2 regions of the Streptomyces sp. NPDC102279 genome follow, and region 2 is predicted to be linked to the other one. Evidence: predicted binding sites of a transcription regulator. Region 2 holds the regulator's gene; the other holds the start of a gene.
What was found. Region 2 encodes HspR, which represses chaperone genes until heat shock. Its sites were predicted from a motif close to TTGAGNNNNNNNNNCTCAA; they were not measured.
Positions count from the first base shown of each region.

Region 1: the regulator HspR is predicted to act here: its motif matches at 8,975-8,993, upstream of lon (endopeptidase La).

Region 1 covers NZ_JBIWLU010000010.1:150,440-160,451, reverse strand. The annotation lists gene ACIRQH_RS25975 (DUF742 domain-containing protein) at 1-37, opposite strand, end outside; gene ACIRQH_RS25970 (roadblock/LC7 domain-containing protein) at 34-537, opposite strand; gene ACIRQH_RS25965 (nitrate- and nitrite sensing domain-containing protein) at 534-3,593, opposite strand; gene ACIRQH_RS25960 (protein phosphatase 2C domain-containing protein) at 3,953-4,741, shown strand; gene ACIRQH_RS25955 (MarR family transcriptional regulator) at 4,804-5,322, opposite strand; gene ACIRQH_RS25950 (lysozyme) at 5,603-6,421, shown strand; gene lon (endopeptidase La) at 6,535-8,952, opposite strand; gene ACIRQH_RS25940 (GNAT family N-acetyltransferase) at 9,201-9,866, shown strand; gene ACIRQH_RS25935 (rhomboid-like protein) at 9,863-10,012, opposite strand, start outside.
Region 2 covers NZ_JBIWLU010000003.1:395,804-405,815, forward strand. The annotation lists gene ACIRQH_RS08595 (undecaprenyl/decaprenyl-phosphate alpha-N-acetylglucosaminyl 1-phosphate transferase) at 1-798, shown strand, start outside; gene dnaK (molecular chaperone DnaK) at 946-2,814, shown strand; gene grpE (nucleotide exchange factor GrpE) at 2,811-3,479, shown strand; gene dnaJ (molecular chaperone DnaJ) at 3,510-4,700, shown strand; gene ACIRQH_RS08615 (heat shock protein transcriptional repressor HspR) at 4,708-5,163, shown strand; gene ACIRQH_RS08620 (substrate-binding domain-containing protein) at 5,654-6,781, shown strand; gene ACIRQH_RS08625 (LuxR C-terminal-related transcriptional regulator) at 7,199-8,308, shown strand; gene ACIRQH_RS08630 (helix-turn-helix transcriptional regulator) at 8,321-9,331, opposite strand; gene ACIRQH_RS08635 (hypothetical protein) at 9,486-9,899, shown strand; gene ACIRQH_RS08640 (hypothetical protein) at 9,896-10,012, shown strand, end outside.

The sequences.
Region 1 (10,012 bases), on a different contig from region 2:
GCACGGGGAGCTTCTGCACACTGTTAGACGCGGTCATCGGGCACTCCCGAGCGCTTCGGCCTCAAGGGATTTTCGGAGTTCGATGCGCAGCTCGGGGGTCAGCACGTGTCCGGCCCGGCCGACGAAGAGCGCCATGTGGTACGCCACCACGCTCATGTCGCAGTCCGGGGAGCCGTGCACGCCGAGGAGCGAGCCGTCGCTGATCGCCATGACGAAGAGACTGCCCTCCTCCATGGCGACCATCGTCTGCTTGACGCCGCCGCCGTCCATCAGCTTGGCGGCCCCGACGGTGAGGCTGCCGATGCCGGAGACGATGGTGGCGAGGTCGGCCGCCGAACCCTTGGGTCCCGCGGGCCTGGTGGTGTCGGCCGTCCGTGCCTCGGCGTTGCGGCCGGGGTCGGAGGACAGCAGCAGCAGGCCGTCGGAGGAGACGACCGCGACCGACTGGAGGCCCGGCACCTCCTCGACGAGATTCGTCAGCAGCCAGTGCAGGTTACGGGCTTCGCTGCTCAGGCCGAAGGTACTGGGCGCGGTCAACTGCTTGCCTCCTCGACGGTGCCCCCCGATGCTTCTACGTCCTGTGTGGTGCGCGGGCGCCCGGTGGGCGTGGATCCCGCGTGTGCGGTGGGCGCGGGTGCCGGCGGGGTCTGTCCCGCGGGGGCGGGCGTCTCCGCCGTCCGGTCGGCGATCTCGGCCTCCACTTCGCGACGGCCTTCGACCGCGCCCCGGTGGAACCCGCCCAGCCTGCGCCGCAGGGCGTCGGCGTCCACGCCGCCCACCCGAGGGGGCGGCGCGGCGGCGGGGGCGGAGATCTTCGGCGTCCGCTTGGGCAGGCCCTTGTCGGTGAGCCGGGGGCGCTCATCGGGGGCACGCTCGTGGCTGTCGGGGCCGATGGCGTAGGGGTCGGTCGTCCGGGTGGGCAGCGGCTCCGCAGGAGCGGGCGCCGCGCCGGGGCGGGCCCCGGCACCGGTGGGTGCGGCTCCGGCCGGGGTGCGTGTCCCGTCGCGGCGGGGCAGCGGCTCGGCGGGGACGTCCGCTCCGGACGGCACCGACGCGGGGCCGGTGTCCGGTTCGCCGAAGGCCCCGAGGGTCTCCGTGACCGGGGCGGGGTCGGTGCGGTGCGGTTCCTGGGTGTCCGCCGCGAGGTCCGGGAGCAGCAGCTCCATGGTGGTCTCGGGCGTGGCCTCCGGTGCCGGGGCAGCGGCCCGAAGCGGCTCGCGGGGCGCCGGGATGACCGGGGTCTGCGCGGAGCCGGGCACGGGGTCGGGGGCCTGCTCGGGCGTACGGTCCGGCGTGGGCTCACCGGAGTCCAGTACGGCCGCCTGGGCTGCGGCGATCAGCGGGTCCTCGACACCGGCGGGAGGCGGGGTGAGGGCCGAACGGCCGCGCAGGACGTTGGAGTTGGCCTCCGCGTCCGCGCCGGGCAGGGCCACCGAGGGGGCGGCTCCGGCGAGCCGGGTGGCCGGGGCCGGGACGCTGGACGAGGGTGCCGCCGCCATCAGGGACTTCGGCAGGACGACCACCGCGGCCACCCCGCCCTGCTTCTGCTCGCGCAGCTGTACGCGGACGCCGTGCCGGTGGGCGAGCCGGGCCACCACGTAGAGGCCGAGCCCGAGTCCCTCGCCGCTCTCCTGGTCGTAGGCGTCCTCGGGGTCGAAGTCGGCGAGCCGGGTGTTGAGCTGGCTCATCCGCTCGTCCGTCATGCCGATGCCCTCGTCCTGCACGGAGAGCATCACCTCACCGCTCTCCAGGAGCCAGCCGGAGACCTCGATGGGCAGGTCGGGCGGCGAGAACGAGGAGGCGTTCTCCAGGAGTTCGGCCACCAGGTGGCTGAGGTCGTCGGCGGCGAACCCGGCGAGGTGGGCGTGCGGCGGCAGCGCGGCGATCCGTACCCGCTCGTAGCGCTCGATCTCGCTGACCGCGGCCCGTACGACGTCGACCAGCGGGACGGGGCTCGCGTGGTGCTGGACGTGCTCGGCGCCGGCGAGGACGAGGAGGTTCTCGCTGTGCCGCCGCATGACGGTGGCGAAGTGGTCGAGCTTGAAGAGGGTGGCGAGGCGGTCCGGGTCCTGCTCGCGCTCCTCCAGTCCCTCGATGACGCCGAGCTGTCGCTCCACCAGGCCGAGGGTGCGCAGCGCGAGGTTGACGAAGGTGCCATGGATGGTGCCGCGGACCTGGTCCAAGTGGTTGGCGGCCGCGGTGAGTTCGATGCGGAGCCTGTCACGCTCGTCGGCCATCAGCTGGCGCTGGCCGATCAGGTGCTTGCGGTCGCCTTCGAGGGTGGCGTGCCGCTCCTGGAGCGCCGCGGCGTGTGTGTGCAGCGCGTTGACGGAGCGGACGACCTGGGCGAACTCGTCGTTGCGGCCGGTGAACTTGACCGGTTCCACGGAGCCGGGGTCGGCGGCGAGCCGGGCCGAACCGCGGCGGAGCACGGAGAGCGGCCGGGTGAGCGTGCGGGCCATGGCCATCGTGACGCCGACCGCGACGAGGAGCAGCGCGCCGAGGAGGACGACGCGGATCTCCAGGGCGGTGACGTCGTCGTCCCGGAGCTGTTCGAGGTCCTTGGTGCGGTGGTCGTTCAGGGAGGACTCGGCGCCGCGCATCAGGTCGATGCGGGCGGACAGCGCGGCGTCCAGCTTCTCGGCGGAGGTGCCGAGTTCGCCGTCCGCGAGCTTCGGCTCGTCGGTGAGGCCCGCCAGGTACTTGGCGGCGGAGCCCACGTCGGGGCCGGTGACCGTGGAGTCGTAGGAGGCGACGGCCTTCTTGGGTGCCGTCTCCCGGAAGCCGGCGAGGGCCGCGTCGGAACGGACCCGGGCCTGCTGGGCGGCGCTGCTCAGCGCGTCGCGCTGCTTGGCGCCGGCGGCCGAGGAGGCGGTCGTGGTGGTCGCCAGGCCCGTGAAGGGGTCGACGACGGTCTGCGTGGTGCGCGGGATGGCGAGGGCCGCGAGGAGCAGCCCGCGGGCGGCGGCGGACTGCTGGACGGCGGTGTCCAGTTCGGCGAGCGCGTGTGCGCCGGAGCCGGCCCGGACCGGCATGCGGTCGGCCAGGTCCTCGGCGAGGGCGTGGAGTTCGGCGATGGCCTCGGAGTAGGCCTGGTGCGCTTCGAGGGCGGTGCTCTTGCCGGTGAGGGCCGCGCGCCGCAGAGCGGAGATCCCGTCCAGGTCCTTGAGGAGTACGGCGGGGGCCTCGTCGTCTGCGCGCAGTTCGTCGACCTGCCGGTCGACGCGGGCGCTGCGCTGCTCGGAGGGCGCCTTGGCCTTGGGGCGGCCGGCGGCGACGTAGGAGGTGACGTCGTCGCGTTCGTCGGCCAGGGAGTGCGCGAGGGTGAGCGCCTGCTGGGTGCGCTGGGAGAGCGTCACCAGGTTCTGGGAGTCGTTCAGTTGCTGCGAGGCGGCCAGTACCGTGGGCGCGCCGGCTCCGGCGATGGCGACCGCGACGACCGCCACGGCGACGATGAGCCGGTTGCGTACGTGGGCGGTCCTGCCCCGGCCCGTGGAGCCGGTGGCGTCGCCGACGGCGCCACCCTCCGCGGAACTGGAGACCGTCTTCTTGCCTGTGCGCCTCGGCCGCGTCATCTGCACCGGTGCTCGCATTCCTGACTCGTGTACCCATCTGGGGCCCGGGTGACGTCCCGTCGATCGCGGCGTCCGCCCGGTACGGCTCCCGACCCTCCCAGTGCCGGTGGGCGGTGGTCCCGCTTCGTCCGGCCCGCCACCCGAAGGAGTGAACCCCGGAGGGGAGTTGGCGGGCAAGTTCCTGCGGCGCTTGCCACGAGCCCGCGCGGCGGGCCGGTTGGACGTCGGGACCGGGCTTTGGCAGTATTCGCCGCCACGCGTTGCCGGAGTCGATCATTCCATGCCAAACCAGGCTTCCGAGCTGGTGGTCGGCACGGGTTCGGCGACCGTTGCCAGCCTTTCGTGAGCCTTGTGAAGGGCTCGTGCAGACTGGTGTGATGCGCACTGAACTCGTCTCGGAGCCCGGCGACCCGGCCTGCCCCAATGAGGACTTCGCATCGGTCGGACTTCCCGCCTCAGGACAGGGCGGTTCCCTGGTCGTGCTGGACGGGGTGACTCCGCCCCGGAGCGACTACGGCTGCCGGCACACGGTCGCCTGGTTCTCCGCGCGGCTCGGCGGCGCCCTGGTCGAACTGTCCGTTTCGCAGGGCGATGTGACGCTGCGGGAGGTGCTGGCCGAGGCGATCCGCCGGGTGGCCGGGGCGCACGCCGCGACCTGTGACCTTTCTCACCAGCGGACGCCTCAGGCAACCGTCGTCCTCGCGCGGTGGTCCACCTCCGAGGTCGAGTATCTGGTCCTGTCCGACTCGGCCCTGCTGGTGGAATCACCCGTCGGCGAGGTGACCGCGCTGCTCGACGACCGCCTCTCCCGCGTGCCGCGCGCTTCCCTCGCCTCGGACGCGGTGGCCGACGCCACCGTCCGCAACAGGGAGGGCGGCTTCTTCACGGCGGCGGCGGATCCTGCGGTGGCCGCCCGCGCGGTGACGGGCACGCTGCCCCGCGCCTCGGTCCGCGCCCTGGCCGCCCTCACGGACGGCGCGACCCGCTGGGTGGAGAAGTTCCACGAGGGGGACTGGGCCGATCTGTTCGCGCTGGTGCGCAAGGAGGGCTCCGCGTCCGTGGTGGACCGTGTCCGGGAGCTGGAGCGCGCGGACGCGGTGGAGCGGCGGCACCTGCGGCGGAGCAAGACGCACGACGACGCGACGGTGGTGTTCGCGGAGCTGTGAGCGGCACCGGGAGGGGTGCCGCTCCGCTGTGGACGCGGGCGCTCACTTCTCCATGCGTGAGTTCACTTCTCCATGCGGGAGTTCAGCTGGTGCAGCAGCCGGGCGAGTTCGGCGACCTCGTCCTGGTCCCAGTGGGCGAGCTGGCGGACGTAGCGGGCGCGGCGGGCCTCGCGAACGCTGGTGACGCGGCCGCGACCCTCGTCGGTGAGATGGACGAGCCAGGCGCGGCCGTCGGCCGGGTCGGGTTCGCGGGCGACGAGTCCCAACTCCTCCAGGGCGCGCAGCTGCCGGGACATGGTGGCCTTGCCGACGCCGATGTAGGCGGCGAGTTCGGTGGCGCGCTGGCGGCCGCACTCGTCGAGCCGGACGAGCAGTCCGTACGCGGCGGACTCCAGGTCGGGGTGGACCTCGCGGGCCATCTCGCCCTGGCTGGCGCGGGCCCGGCGCAGGAACAGCGTCAACTCGCGCTCCAGGGACAGGAACTCGTGCACCCCGTCCCCGTGGTCCACGGGCCGGTCCGCCCCGTGGGCCGACGCGTCGGACGTGACCGGACGCCCGCCGTCGTTGCCGTGATCGTGCACGTCAGCACCCCTGACTCGGTTTCCCGATCCTGAAAGTTTCCGCCAGAACTCGCCCGTTACCGCAGCTCCGCCAGTATTTCGCAGGCGTAGACCAACGGCAGCGTCCGGCCCCTCTTCCCACGCCGTGGTCTACGTGCGTAGCTTCTTTATCAGGCACTTACATCGCTGGCATGCGCACGCCATTCCGGGTCAACGGCGACCTGTTCCCCAAGGCCCGCGTGCCCGCGCTCTCCCCCCACCGGGCTCCAACGGAGCTCCATCGCCCTTCGGAGGCACGCACATGCCCGTGCACAGATCCGGAACGGCCCGCCGCCTGCGCCTGCTCGCGGCCGGAACCCTGCTCGCCGCGTTCTCCCTGCTGTCCACACTCCCCTCCTCCGCCGCGGACATCCCCGCCCGGGGCTCCGCCCGGATGGGTATGGGGGTCGTCGCCCACGACGGCCAGGGCGGCCTGCCCACCGGCACTCAGGCCACCCAGACCGAAGGCGTGGACGTCTCCAACTACCAGGGCAACGTCGCCTGGGCCACGCTGTGGAGCAGCGGAGTCCGATGGGCCTACACGAAGGCGAGCGAGGGGACGTACTACACGAACCCCTCCTTCACCCAGCAGTACAACGGCTCGTACGGCGTCGGCATGATCCGCGGCGCGTACCACTTCGCCACCCCCGACACCACGACCGGCGCCGTCCAGGCCAACTACTTCGTCGACCACGGCGGCGGCTGGTCCAAGGACGGGAAGACGCTGCCGGGCACGCTCGACATCGAGTGGAACCCGTACGGGGCCGCCTGTTACGGCAAGACCCCGAGCGCGATGGTCAGCTGGATCAGCAGCTTCCTCACCCAGTACAAGGCCCGCACCGGGCGCGACGCGGTGATCTACACGGCCACCAGCTGGTGGAGCCAGTGCACCGGCAACTACGCCGGTTTCGCCGCCGCCAACCCGCTGTGGGTCGCCCGGTACGCCTCCGATCCGGGGACGCTGCCGGCCGGGTGGGGCTACTACACGATGTGGCAGTACACGTCGTCCGGCCCGACGGTCGGTGACCACGACAAGTTCAACGGCGCCCTGGACCGCGTGGTGGCCCTCGCCAACGGCTGACCCGCGCCGGACGTACGACGCGGGCACCCGACGCGGGACGGACGGGCCCGGCGCACGGCGAAGGCCCGGGCCTCCCTCACGGGACCCGGGCCTTCCCCTCCGATGGGCGTCCGTCACGCCGCCACCGGAACCTCCGGCACGGCACCGTTCGTCGCCGGCGCCAGTGCCAGCTCCAGGACCTGACGGACGTCCGTGACGGCGTGGACGTCGAGCTTCTCCAGGACCTCGGCCGGGACGTCGTCCAGGTCGGCCTCGTTGCGCTTGGGGATGATCACGGTCGTGACCCCCGCCCGGTGCGCGGCGAGCAGCTTCTGCTTCACCCCGCCGATGGGCAGGACCCGGCCGGTCAGCGAGACCTCACCGGTCATGGCCACGTCCGTGCGCACCGGCCGGCCGGACAGGAGCGACGCGAGGGCGGTCGTCATGGTGACGCCCGCGCTCGGACCGTCCTTGGGGATCGCGCCCGCCGGGAAGTGGATGTGCGCACCCCGGTCCTTCAGGTCGCCGACGGGGAGTTCGAGCTCCGCGCCGTGCGAGCGCAGGAAGGAGAGCGCGATCTGCGCGGACTCCTTCATCACGTCGCCGAGCTGACCGGTGAGGGTCAGACCGGCGGCGCCCGTCTCCGGGTCGGCCAGCGACGCCTCCACGTAGAGGACGTCACCGCCCGCTCCGGTCACGGCGAGACCGGTGGCGACACCGGGCACCGCGGTGCGGCGCTCGGCCGGGTCCTGGGCGGACTCGGGCACGTGGTGCGGGCGCCCGACGAGTCCGCGCAGGTCGGCGTCGGTCACCGTGAACGGCAGCTCCCGCTCGCCCAGTTCGTGCTGGGCCGCGACCTTGCGCAGCAGCCGGGCGATGCCCCGCTCCAGATTGCGCACGCCCGCTTCCCGGGTGTACTCCCCGGCGAGCTTGCGCAGCGCGCTCTCGTCGAGGACGACCTCGTCCTTCTCCAGACCGGCCCGCTCCAGCTGGCGCGGCAGCAGGTGGTCCCGGGCGATGACGACCTTCTCGTCCTCGGTGTAGCCGTCGAGGCGGACCAGCTCCATACGGTCGAGCAGGGCCTCCGGGATGGCTTCGAGCACGTTGGCCGTCGCGAGGAACACGACGTCCGAGAGGTCGAGTTCGACCTCCAGGTAGTGGTCGCGGAAGGTGTGGTTCTGCGCCGGGTCGAGGACTTCGAGCAGCGCCGCCGCCGGGTCGCCCCGGAAGTCGGAGCCGACCTTGTCGATCTCGTCGAGCAGGACCACCGGGTTCATCGACCCGGCCTCCTTGATGGCGCGGACGATCCGGCCGGGCAGCGCGCCGACGTACGTACGACGGTGGCCGCGGATCTCGGCCTCGTCCCGGACGCCGCCGAGGGCGACGCGGACGAACTTGCGGCCCATGGCGTGCGCGACGGACTCGCCGAGCGAGGTCTTGCCGACGCCGGGCGGGCCGACGAGCGCGAGCACGGCGCCTCCGCGCCGGCCACCGACGACCCCGAGGCCGCGGTCCGAGCGCCGCTTGCGCACGGCGAGGTACTCGGTGATGCGCTCCTTCACGTCCTCCAGGCCGGCGTGCTCGGCGTCGAGCACGGCCTGCGCGCCCTGGATGTCGTACTGGTCCTCGGTCCGTTCGTTCCACGGCAGTTCGAGGACGGTGTCGAGCCAGGTCCTGATCCAGCTGCCCTCGGGCGACTGGTCACTGGACCGCTCCAGCTTCTCGACCTCCTTGAGTGCCGCCTCCCGCACGTTCTCCGGGAGGTCGGCGGCCTCGACGCGGGCCCGGTAGTCGTCGGACTCGTCCTCCTCGCCACCCTCGCCCTTGAGGTCGCGCAGCTCCTTGCGAACGGCTTCGAGCTGGCGGCGCAGCAGGAACTCGCGCTGCTGCTTGTCGACGCCCTCCTGGACGTCCTTGGCGATGGACTCGGCGACGTCCTGCTCGGCGAGGTGCTCGCGGAGCTGCTCGGTGGCCAGCTTCAGGCGGGCCACCGGGTCGGCGGTCTCCAGCAGCTCGACCTTCTGGTCGAGCGAGAGGAAGGGTGAGTAACCGGAATTGTCGGCGAGCGCGGACACGTCGTCGATCTGCTGGACGCGGTCCACGACCTGCCAGGCGGCGCGCTTGCGCAGCCAGCTGGTGGCCAGGGCCTTGTACTCCTTGACCAGGTCGGCGACCCGGCCGGGCAGCGGGTCCGGCACGGTCTCGTCGACCCGGGTGCCCTCGACCCACAGGGCGGCACCGGGGCCCGTGGTGCCCGCGCCGACCTTCACACGACCGCGCCCGCGGATCAGCGCGCCCGGGTCGCCGTCGGCCAGCCGGCCGACCTGCTCGACGGTGCCGAGCACACCGGTGCTCGCGTAGGTCCCGTCGATACGCGGGACCAGGAGTACCTGGGGCTTGCCGGGCGTTGAACGAGCGGCGGACTGGGCTGCCTCCACGGCGGCCCGCACATCGGCGTCGTTCAGATCGAGCGGAACCACCATTCCAGGCAGCACGACCTCGTCGTCGAGCGGCAGCACGGGCAGAGTGAGTGATGCGGACGTCGAAGCCATGATCTTCCCTTCGGCATACAAGTTGAGCTATGCCGACTCAATGCATCGGAGTCCCTCAATGTTCCCCGAGGGCTGTTCGCTGTGAGCGATCACGCAGGAGGCGCCGGAAACAGGTCTGCCGCGAGGCACGTCTGGCGCGGGGCCGACGGGCCTGACATCATCTCCCCAGTAAGGGTCTCTATGTGACTAGGACCGTTACGTGAAGCATGGGCGCACGCAGCGGACGGCTGGGGAGACAGGGGGCAGGGGTGGACAGGATCGTGCGGGCCTGGGTGGACGGGTGGGTCGTCTCGCGCGGGGCGGCGGCGCCGGTGGTCCGGGAGTGGGGATACACGATCGACGTCGGGCAGGAGGGACACGTCACGCGGCACGTCCTCGGGGAGACGCGCGACCGGGTCGAGGCGGCGGCGGTCCGCAAGGTCGCGGACGCGGTGACCGCACCCGGTGTCTGGCTCAAGGTCTTCGCCGAGCCGTCGGCCGTCCGCCACCTGCTCGGCGAGGGCTGGTGGACCGACCCCGAACCGGGCTACCTGATGTCGGCACCGTTGGCCGCCACCGAGGACGCCGGCCCGGACGAGCCGCTCCCCCAGGGTTACCGGTTGCGCACCTGGTCCCGCGGCGGCGTCACCCGTGCCCTGGTCACGGCGCCGGACGGCTCCTGGGCGGCCCGGGGCCAGATCGCCACGACGGGAGCGACGGCCGTCGTCGACCAGGTAGAGACGTCGGCCGGGCACCGGCGGCGGGGACTCGGGCGCACGGTCATGCGCACGCTCGACCGGGCGGCGGCGGACCAGGGCGCGGAGACCGCCGTCCTCGCGGGAACACCGGAGGGACGGGCGCTCTACGCCTCACTGGGCTGGCGCGTGGAGGCACCGCTGCTGAGCGCGCGGTACACCGGAGAGGACACGCGCTAGGAAGCTGCCGGACTGTCGGCGTCGAGGTCGGGCGAGGCGGCGCGAGGGGTTCCCGTCGGCGGACGGGTCAGGTCTCGGCCGCTCCGGAAGCCGCCGCGCGCTCGCGCCGCGCGCCGCACCAGGGGCCAGGTCGCGACGCCGAGGGC
Region 2 (10,012 bases):
GGTGCCGCCGTCCTCGCCGTGCCCTACGACGCGCTCGGCGTGCCCGGAGGGGTGCTCGCGGCCTGCTGGATCGTCCTCGTCACCCACGCCTTCCGCTCGCTCGACCAGTCCGACGGGGTGCTCGGGACCGTCGGGGTCGTCACCGCGTTCGCGCTCAGCGGCTGCGCGGCGGCCGAGGTCATGGACGGACTCGCGGCCCTGCTCAGCGTGCTGGCCGCCGCGCTCACCGGCTTCCTGATGCACGGCTGGCCACCGGCCCGGATCGCGGCCGGCCGGTGCGGCTCCCAGTTCGCCGGGTTCGTGCTGGCCTCGGCCGTCGTGCTGGTGCACGCGGAGCGGCCCGCGGGGGCCGGGTTCGGTGCCGCGTTCGCGCTGACCGCCGTGGTCAGCGCCGACGCCGCCCTGGTGCTCGTGTGCCGGTGGCGCGCCGGACGGCCGGTGCTGCGGTCCGCGCCCGACCATCTGGTGCACCGGCTGCGCAGGGCCGGGCTGACCCGGCAGGGCGTCATGGTCGTGATGGGGCTCGCCACGTTCGCGGGTGCGCTCGTCGGGCTGTCCATCGATCTCGGCCGGCTCGGGGCCGCCGCGGCCTGGTGGGTGGCCGGGGCCGTGCTGATCGTCGCCGCCGCGGGCGCCCTGCGCCCCGGACGCCGCCCGCGCCGCCCCGGCCCCCGGCCCCGATCCCGTCCGCATGCGATCCCCGCTCCCGGGGGACCCGTCACCGGGACCGTGAATCGGCCCGCAGGTCTCCTCCGTCGCCCGGCGGATGTGGCGAACGGTGGGGTAAAAGTCCCCTAGCTCCGTGTGAAAGGCGCAGGTCAAGAGCTTCCTGCGCGTAAGGAACGGATAAGAGTTGAGCCCCCACGACTCAGGTCTGTTGACCGAGCGGCGGACGTCGTGCACACTTGAGCCTGTTCCACTCAAGTCATCGTTGGAGGAATCGAAATGGCACGTGCGGTCGGCATCGACCTGGGCACGACTAACTCAGTCGTCAGCGTTCTTGAAGGCGGCGAGCCCACCGTCATCACCAACGCCGAAGGCGCCAGGACCACGCCGTCCGTCGTCGCCTTCGCGAAGAACGGTGAGGTGCTCGTCGGCGAGGTCGCCAAGCGCCAGGCGGTCACGAACGTGGACCGGACCATCCGTTCGGTGAAGCGTCACATGGGCACGGACTGGAAGATCGAGCTCGACGGCAAGAGCTTCAACCCGCAGCAGATGAGCGCCTTCATCCTGCAGAAGCTGAAGCGCGACGCCGAGGCGTACCTGGGCGAGAAGGTGGCCGACGCGGTCATCACCGTCCCGGCGTACTTCAACGACTCCGAGCGTCAGGCGACGAAGGAGGCCGGCGAGATCGCGGGCCTGAACGTCCTGCGCATCGTGAACGAGCCGACCGCCGCCGCCCTGGCGTACGGCCTCGACAAGGACGACCAGACGATCCTCGTCTTCGACCTCGGTGGCGGCACGTTCGACGTGTCCCTCCTGGAGATCGGTGACGGCGTCGTCGAGGTGAAGGCCACCAACGGCGACAACCACCTCGGTGGTGACGACTGGGACCAGCGGGTCATGGACTACCTGGTCAAGCAGTTCCAGTCCGGTCACGGCGTGGACCTGTCCAAGGACAAGATGGCCCTCCAGCGCCTCCGCGAGGCCGCCGAGAAGGCCAAGATCGAGCTGTCCTCGTCCACCGAGACCTCGATCAACCTGCCCTACATCACGGCGTCCGCCGAGGGCCCGCTGCACCTGGACGAGAAGCTCACGCGCGCCCAGTTCCAGCAGCTGACGGCCGACCTGCTGGAGCGCTGCAAGACGCCGTTCCACAACGTCATCAAGGACGCCGGCATCAACCTCTCCGAGATCGACCACGTCGTTCTCGTGGGCGGCTCGACCCGTATGCCCGCCGTCGCCGAGCTCGTCAAGGAGCTGACCGGTGGCAACGAGGCCAACAAGGGCGTGAACCCGGACGAGGTCGTCGCCATCGGCGCCGCCCTCCAGGCCGGTGTCCTCAAGGGCGAGGTCAAGGACGTCCTGCTCCTCGACGTGACCCCGCTGTCCCTCGGTATCGAGACCAAGGGAGGGATCATGACCAAGCTCATCGAGCGCAACACCACGATCCCGACCAAGCGGTCCGAGATCTTCACGACGGCCGAGGACAACCAGCCGTCCGTGCAGATCCAGGTCTACCAGGGCGAGCGCGAGATCGCGGCGTACAACAAGAAGCTCGGGATGTTCGAGCTGACCGGTCTGCCGCCGGCCCCGCGTGGCGTCCCGCAGATCGAGGTCGCCTTCGACATCGACGCCAACGGCATCATGCACGTGACCGCGAAGGACCTGGGCACGGGCAAGGAGCAGAAGATGACCGTCACCGGCGGCTCCTCGCTGCCGCGTGACGAGGTCGACCGGATGCGCCAGGAGGCCGAGAAGTACGCGGACGAGGACCACGCCCGCCGCGAGGCCGCCGAGACCCGCAACCAGGGCGAGCAGCTCGTCTACCAGACGGAGAAGTTCCTCAAGGACAACGAGGACAAGGTCCCCGGTGACGTCAAGACCGAGGTCGAGGCCTCCGTCGAGGAGCTGAAGGCCGCGCTCAAGGGCGAGGCCGCCGGGGGCGACAACACCGCCGAGATCCGTACGGCCACCGAGAAGGTCGCCGCCGTCTCGCAGAAGCTGGGCCAGGCCATGTACGCCGACGCCCAGGCCGCGCAGGCCGCGGGCGGCGACGCCCCGGGTGCCGAGGCTCCGAAGGCCGACGGTTCCGACGAGGACGTCGTCGACGCCGAGATCGTCGACGAGGACCGCAAGGACGGTGCCGCGTGACGGAGGAGACCCCGGGCTTCGAAGAGCAGCCTGACGTCCCCTCCGGCGCCACCTCCGACGACGCCGATCCGCAGTCCGCCACCCCCTCTGCGGAGGGGGCGGCGGCCCCGGACGGGGACGACAGTGCACAGTTGGCCGGCCTGACGGCGCAGCTGGACCAGGCACGCACGGGTCTCACCGAGCGCACCGCGGACCTCCAGCGTCTCCAGGCCGAGTTCCAGAACTACCGCCGCCGCGTCGAGCGTGACCGGATCGCGGTCAAGGAGGTCGCCGTGGCGAACCTCCTGACCGAGCTCCTGCCCGTGCTCGACGACATCGGCCGCGCGCGGGAGCACGGCGAACTCGTGGGCGGATTCAAGTCCGTCGCCGAGTCGCTGGAGACCGTCGCGGCCAAGATGGGGCTCCAGCAGTTCGGCAAGGAGGGCGAGCCCTTCGACCCGACGATCCACGAGGCACTGATGCACTCGTACGCGCCGGACGTCACGGAGACGACGTGCGTGGCGATTCTGCAGCCGGGGTATCGCTTCGGCGAGCGCACCATCCGCCCCGCGCGGGTGGCGGTCGCCGAGCCGCAGCCCGGGGCGCAGACGGTCAAGGCCGAGGAGTCGGCCGAGGCGGCCGAGACCGCCACGGACAAGGAGAGCGGTGGCCCGGACGAGGGCTGAGCTTGAACGAGGAAAGGAGGGACGTCGGGGATGAGCACCAAGGACTTCATCGAGAAGGACTTCTACAAGGTCCTCGGCGTCCCCAAGGACGCCACCGAGGCCGAGATCAAGAAGGCGTACCGGAAGCTCGCCCGCGAGAACCACCCGGACGCCAACAAGGGCAACGTCAAGGCCGAGGAGCGCTTCAAGGAGATCTCCGAGGCGAACGACGTCCTCGGTGACCCCAAGAAGCGCAAGGAGTACGACGAGGCACGCGCCCTCTTCGGCAACGGCGGCTTCCGGCCGGGTCCCGGCGCGGGCGGCGGCAACTTCAACTTCGACCTGGGCGACCTCTTCGGAGGCGCCCCCCAGGGCGGCGGCCAGGCCGGCGGAGCCGGTGGCTTCGGCGGAGGCATCGGCGACGTCTTCGGCGGCCTGTTCAACCGCGGCGGAGCCGGTACGGGAACCCGTACGCAGCCCCGGCGCGGCCAGGACATCGACACCGAGGTGACGCTGAGCTTCACCGAGGCGGTGGACGGCGCGACCGTTCCGCTGCGCATGACCTCGCAGGCCCCCTGCAAGGCCTGTTCGGGCACCGGCGACGCGAACGGCACACCCCGTGTGTGCCCGACGTGTGTCGGCACCGGCCAGGTCGCCCGCGGTTCGGGCGGTGGCTTCTCGCTCACCGACCCGTGCCCGGACTGCAAGGGCCGCGGGCTGATCTCGGAGAACCCCTGCGAGGTCTGCAAGGGCAGCGGCCGGGCCAAGTCGTCCCGGACCATGCAGGTGCGGATCCCCGCCGGCGTCAGCGACAGCCAGCGGATCAGGCTGCGCGGCAAGGGCGCTCCCGGTGAACGCGGGGGCCCCTCCGGCGACCTGTACGTCACCGTCCACGTCGACGCCCACCCGGTCTTCGGCCGCAAGGGCGACAACCTCACCGTCACGGTGCCCGTCACCTTCACGGAGGCGGCGCTCGGCGGCGAGGTGAAGGTGCCCACCCTGGGCGGACCCGCGGTGACACTGAAGCTGCCGCCGGGCACGCCCAACGGACGCACCATGCGTGCCCGGGGCAAGGGTGCGGTCCGCAAGGACGGCACACGGGGCGACCTGCTCGTCACCGTCGAGGTGGCCGTTCCGCAGGACGTGTCGGGCAAGGCTCGGGACGCGCTGGAGGCGTATCGCGAGGCGACCGCGGGTGAGGATCCGCGGGCGGAGCTGTTCCAGGCCGCGAAGGGAGCATGACGGAGCCATGGACACCACCGGTCGGCGGCGCAACCCGTACGAACTGACCGAGGAGACGCCGGTCTACGTCATCTCGGTGGCGGCCCAGCTCTCCGGACTGCACCCGCAGACCCTGCGTCAGTACGACCGGCTCGGCCTGGTCTCTCCCGACCGCACGGCCGGCCGGGGCCGCCGCTACTCGGCCCGCGACATCGAACTGCTGCGCACCGTCCAGCAGTTGTCGCAGGACGAGGGCATCAACCTGGCCGGCATCAAGCGCATCATCGAGCTGGAGAACCAGGTGGCGGCGCTCCAGTCCCGGGCCGCCGAGCTCCAGTCGGCCCTCGACGGCGCCGCGGTGGCCATGCAGCAGCGCGAGGCCGCCGTGCACGCCTCCTACCGGCGTGACCTGGTCCCGTACCAGGAGGTCCAGCAGACGAGTGCCTTGGTGGTCTGGCGTCCCAAGAGGTCGCCCGATCAGTGACCGAAGCACCCGAGAGGGGGCCCGGAGGTTCTTCCTCCGGGCCCCCTCTCGCGTACCCGGCGGAGTCCGTGACCGTTTTCGACCGGTCGCGATCCGCGGTGGCTCGATCTTGACGGTCCGGTCGGAATGGCCGGGTTGACCGCATTCGTTCGGGCGCCCGCACCGCGCGGTGGCGGGATCCGGTGCCGCACACGGACTCGTGCCGGGGCCCGTGTCCCGGCGTTTACCGGAGTGTCAACAACCCTTAAAGGCATGGTGGATGGCGTCGCGCGGTCCGCGGCGCCGCCCGCGTCGCGTGGATGACAGAAGGTGAAGCTGAGGGGATTGCTGGAACCTCGGGCGTAACCTCTTCCCACCGTGTTCACTTGTGGAACACAGAACGCTGTTGCCATCTCGTTAAGTGGCTAGTCCTTGACGCTGAGGTGATCGCCGCGTTGGCTTTCAGCCACCTGGGTCGCAATGCTGCAACCTCGCCCGGAAGGCACCTGATGTGAACACTCGTAACACCGGTCTCCGTCGTACCGTCATAGCCCTGGCCTCGTCCGCCGCCGCCCTCTCGCTCGCCGGCTGCGGGGTCGTCGACGGGCTCGGTGGAAGCGACGCCAAGGCCAGCCCCACGAAGGGCGACGACATCAAGGTGGGCCTCCTCCTTCCGGAGAAGGAGAACACCCGTTACGAGAAGTTCGACTACCCGATCATCAAGGAGCAGGTCGAGAAGCTCACCGAGAACAAGGGTGAGGTGGTCTACCAGAACGCCGAGCAGGACGCGGGCAAGCAGCTCGCCCAGCTCCAGCAGATGGTGGACGACAAGCTCGACGTCATCCTCGTGGACGCGGTGGACTCGAAGTCGATCGCGAAGGGCGTGAAGAAGGCCAAGGAGGCCGGCATCCCGGTCATCGCCTACGACCGGCTGGCGCAGGGCCCGATCGACGCGTACATCTCCTTCGACAACGAGCTGGTCGGCGAGGTCCAGGGCAAGGCCCTGGTCGGCGCGCTGGGCAGCAACTCCGCGTCGAAGAAGGTCATCATGATGAACGGCGCGACGACCGACCCGAACGCGGCGCAGTTCAAGGCCGGCGCGGAATCCGAGCTCAAGGACAAGGTGACCGTCGCCAAGACGTACGACACCAAGGACTGGAACCCGGTCAACGCCAAGGCCAACATGGAGAAGGCGATCCAGGAGGTCGGCCTCGACAACATCGCCGGGGTGTACGCCGCCAACGACGGCATCGCGGGCGCGGTCATCGACACGCTGAAGAGCGCGGGCGTCAGCAAGGTGCCGCCGGTCACCGGCCAGGACGCCGAACTCGTCGCCGTGCAGCGGATCCTCAAGGGCGACCAGTTCATGAGCGTCTACAAGTCCTACCCGCAGGAGGCGAACGCCGCCGCCGAGATGGCGGTCGCCCGGGTCCAGGGACGCTCGATCGAGTTCGACGCGCTGACCCGCGACAAGGTGACCAGCCCGACGAACAAGGACATTCCGGCGCAGCTCGTGCCCGTGGTCGACCTGACCAAGGACAACATCGAGGACACGGTCCTGCAGGACAGCATCTACACCCTCAAGCAGATCTGCACCGCCCCCTACAAGGCGGCCTGTGACGCTCTGAAGCTCAAGTAGGACCGGAGCCGACCAGGAGGCCGCCCGGTGGCGGCGAGGGCCTCCTGGCGGCCACGGCACGGCGCACGACATCGAGGGCCCGGGGTGCACACCCCGGGCCCTCGACGCGCTCCGGGGCCCGCTCCCCGCCGGACGCCCGCCGACGAGGGAGATATCCGGCCAAGCCCGAGCGGTGCGCCGGAGGTCCGGCGAGGGCCCTTTCCGCGAAGTCCCGGGCGTCCGGGGGCCGCTGCTTGCAGCTTGTTGCAACGGGCGGGGCGGAGGTGCGGATTTATGGTGACCAGAAGGGGCGAACCGGCTCCCGGGGGCGGCACAGCCGTGTTGCGGTGCCGGACGCGTCCGCGCATAGTTGCGCTGCGTAGGACGCCCTGACGCGGTGCTCACGCCAGGGGTCGGAGCTGCAGCCAGAGGTGGGAGATGGCCGGGCACGGGACGGACGGGCATCCGCACGGCGCTGACCGACTGTGCGAGGCCGGCGACCGGGTGTACTCGCGGGCCGTGCGGCGCGGCCGGGTGCCCCGCGACGACGCCGGCACGGTGCCGTGCCTGCTGGAGCTGGCGCTGCTGCACCCCGACCCCGACGACATGGGCTGGCTGGTGCCGACCTCCCCGCAGGAGGTCATGACCCGGCTGCTGCGCGGGGTGTACGAGGAAGTCAGCGCCAGCCAGGCGCGGGTGGGCGACGCGGTGTCCGCGTTCGAGTGGTACGCCGGGCTCGGCGGCCACGTCCAGGCACCCGCGGAGGGCGCCGCGATCCGCGTCCTGGACGGACTGCCACGCATCCGGGCCGCCATGGACAAGGCGACCGAGGAGTGCGCGAGCGAGGTCCTGACGGTCCAGCCCGGTGGCATCCGGCGCGAGGACGAACTGGTGGAGGGGCTGCACCGGGCGCTGGAGATGCGCCGGCGCGGGGTGCGCATGCGCGACCTGTACACGCATGTGGCCCGGCACGGCCAGGGCCTGCTGAACTACATGGAGTTGATGGGGGACGCGGCCGAGGCCCGGACTCTCGACGAGGTCGTGGAACGGCTCATCCTCTTCGACCGCAAGGTCGCCTTCATCCCCGCGAACTCCGACCGCACGATCGCGCTGGAACTGCGCCATCCCGCGCTGATCGACTACCTGGTCACGGTGTTCGAGCGGTTGTGGCGTCTCGCGATCCCGCTGGCCTCGCCGCTGCCGTCCACGGGCATCGAGGGGATCACCCACCGCGAGCGCTCGATCGCCGCGCTGCTGGCGGAGGGGCATCAGGACGCGGTGGTCGCGGAGCGCCTCGGCATCAGTGTCCGCACCTGCCGGGCCCACATCGCCCGCCTCTCGGAGACGCTGGGGGCGGCCAGCCGTACGCAGTTGGGCGTGCGGATCGCGCAGGCGGGGCTGGACGGGCCGCCGCGCTCGCCGGAGCCGTCCCCCGTCACCGTCCCCCGTCAGGGCGCGGCTACGGCCGCCACAGGCCCTTCCGCGGCCGGTCCGGGCGCGGCCGGCGTCCAGGGGCTGCCCGGTCAGGGCTCGCCCGCCCAGCGCTGAGCGCCCGGCTCCTCAGTGGTCCTGCTCCAGGATGCCCGACTGGGCGATCAGGAAGCCGAGTTGGGCCCGGCTGCCGCTGCCCAGGGAGGCCGCCAGCTTCGCGATGTGGGCGCGGCAGGTGCGGACGTTCATCCCGAGTCTGCGGGCGATGGCCTCGTCCACGTGGCCCTCGATGAGGAGCTTGGCTATGGAGCGCTGGACGCCCGTGATGCCGTCCGGGGTGGACTCGTAGGTGACTTCCTCGCGCAGCGGGGTGGCGCGCCGCCAGAGCTGCTCGAAGACCCTGGTCAGATAGCGGACGAGGCCGGGGTGGCGCAGTTCGAGGGCGAACTGGTTGTCGTCGCTCGCGGGGATGAAGGCGACCGTTCCGTCGCAGATGATGAGCCGCTCGATCAGCTCCTCCAGCGTGCGGATCTCGATCTTTCCGCTGGCTATGCGGTCCATGTAGGCGGCGGTGCCCTGGCTGTAGCGGACCGTGTGCTGGTAGAGCGTTCGGATGCGGACGCCGCGGTCGGTGAGCGGGCGGTCCCGTTCGAGGGCCTGGTTCAGGATGTGCTCGCTGCGGCGGCCGCCGGGCTGGATGGTGAGCATCTCCGTGTGGCACTCGGAGGTCGCGATGTCGAGCGCGGCGTTGATCCGGTCGATGCCCTCCAGCACGGTGATGGCGTGGGTGGGAGCGGGTGCCATCGCGCTGACCATCATGAACGGCTCGAATGATTCGGTCAGTTCGATGGTGCGCCGCCTGCGCTCCTGGATCTCGCGCTCAATAGGGTGGAGGCGCTGGGTGAGCGCGACGGACGGCGGCACCGGGCGCAGCCAGTTGGAGTCGTCGGGATCCGGGCGCAGCAGGGCGAACTCCAGCAGGCATGGGGCTGCCGCCGCTTCGGCCCGGGCGATCCGTCCGGTGCTCAAAGCGCTCGTGTACAAGCGTGCCCCTTCGTCACAAAGTTCCGTGACGGGATGGGGATGTGTCTGGTTTGTGTGTTCTATGGGCAAATCGCCACCCCCCAGGGTCCTGAACATGCAGGAACATGATGCATCGTGTCGGTGGTGGTGACGTGCCTGAATGAGACATCGTCTTCATTACCGGGGGAGAGGATCCGATCAAGTGAGGACGAAGCCGACTATGTACAGGAGAATGCTTCGCTCGGTACTTGCCACCGCTTTCTCCGCGGTTGTGGCTGTCGGGGCCCTGAGTGCCGTGGGTCTCGCGGCGGGGGGTTCGGCGACCACCTCGGCGCCACCGGACAGTGGCTGGGGCAGTGCACCCGCGGTTCTCTCCCTGGACAGTGGCTGGGGCAACGGGCCTGCGGCGCTCGCTCTGGACAGTGGCTGGGGCAACGGGCCCGCGGCGCTCGCTCTGGACAGTGGCTGGGGCAACGTGGCGAAGGCGCAGCCCGCGGACAGCGGCTGGGGCAACGCGGTGAAGGCGCTGCCTGGCGACAGCGGCTGGGGCAACGTACGGACGGACCTGGCCGACAGCGGCTGGGGCAACGCGAAGACGATCGTGCTGGCTGACAGCGGCTGGGGTTTCGTGGCTCCGGCCGGCAGTGCTTCGAGTGACGTCACGAAGGCTTCAGTGGACTCATGACTACACCACCCGACGACCGTTCGTTCCGGCGGGAGATGGCCACCGCGTACCGCTCCGGCTGGCACTTCATCGACCTGGTCACCGCCATCCCCCACAACGGTGACTCGCTGATG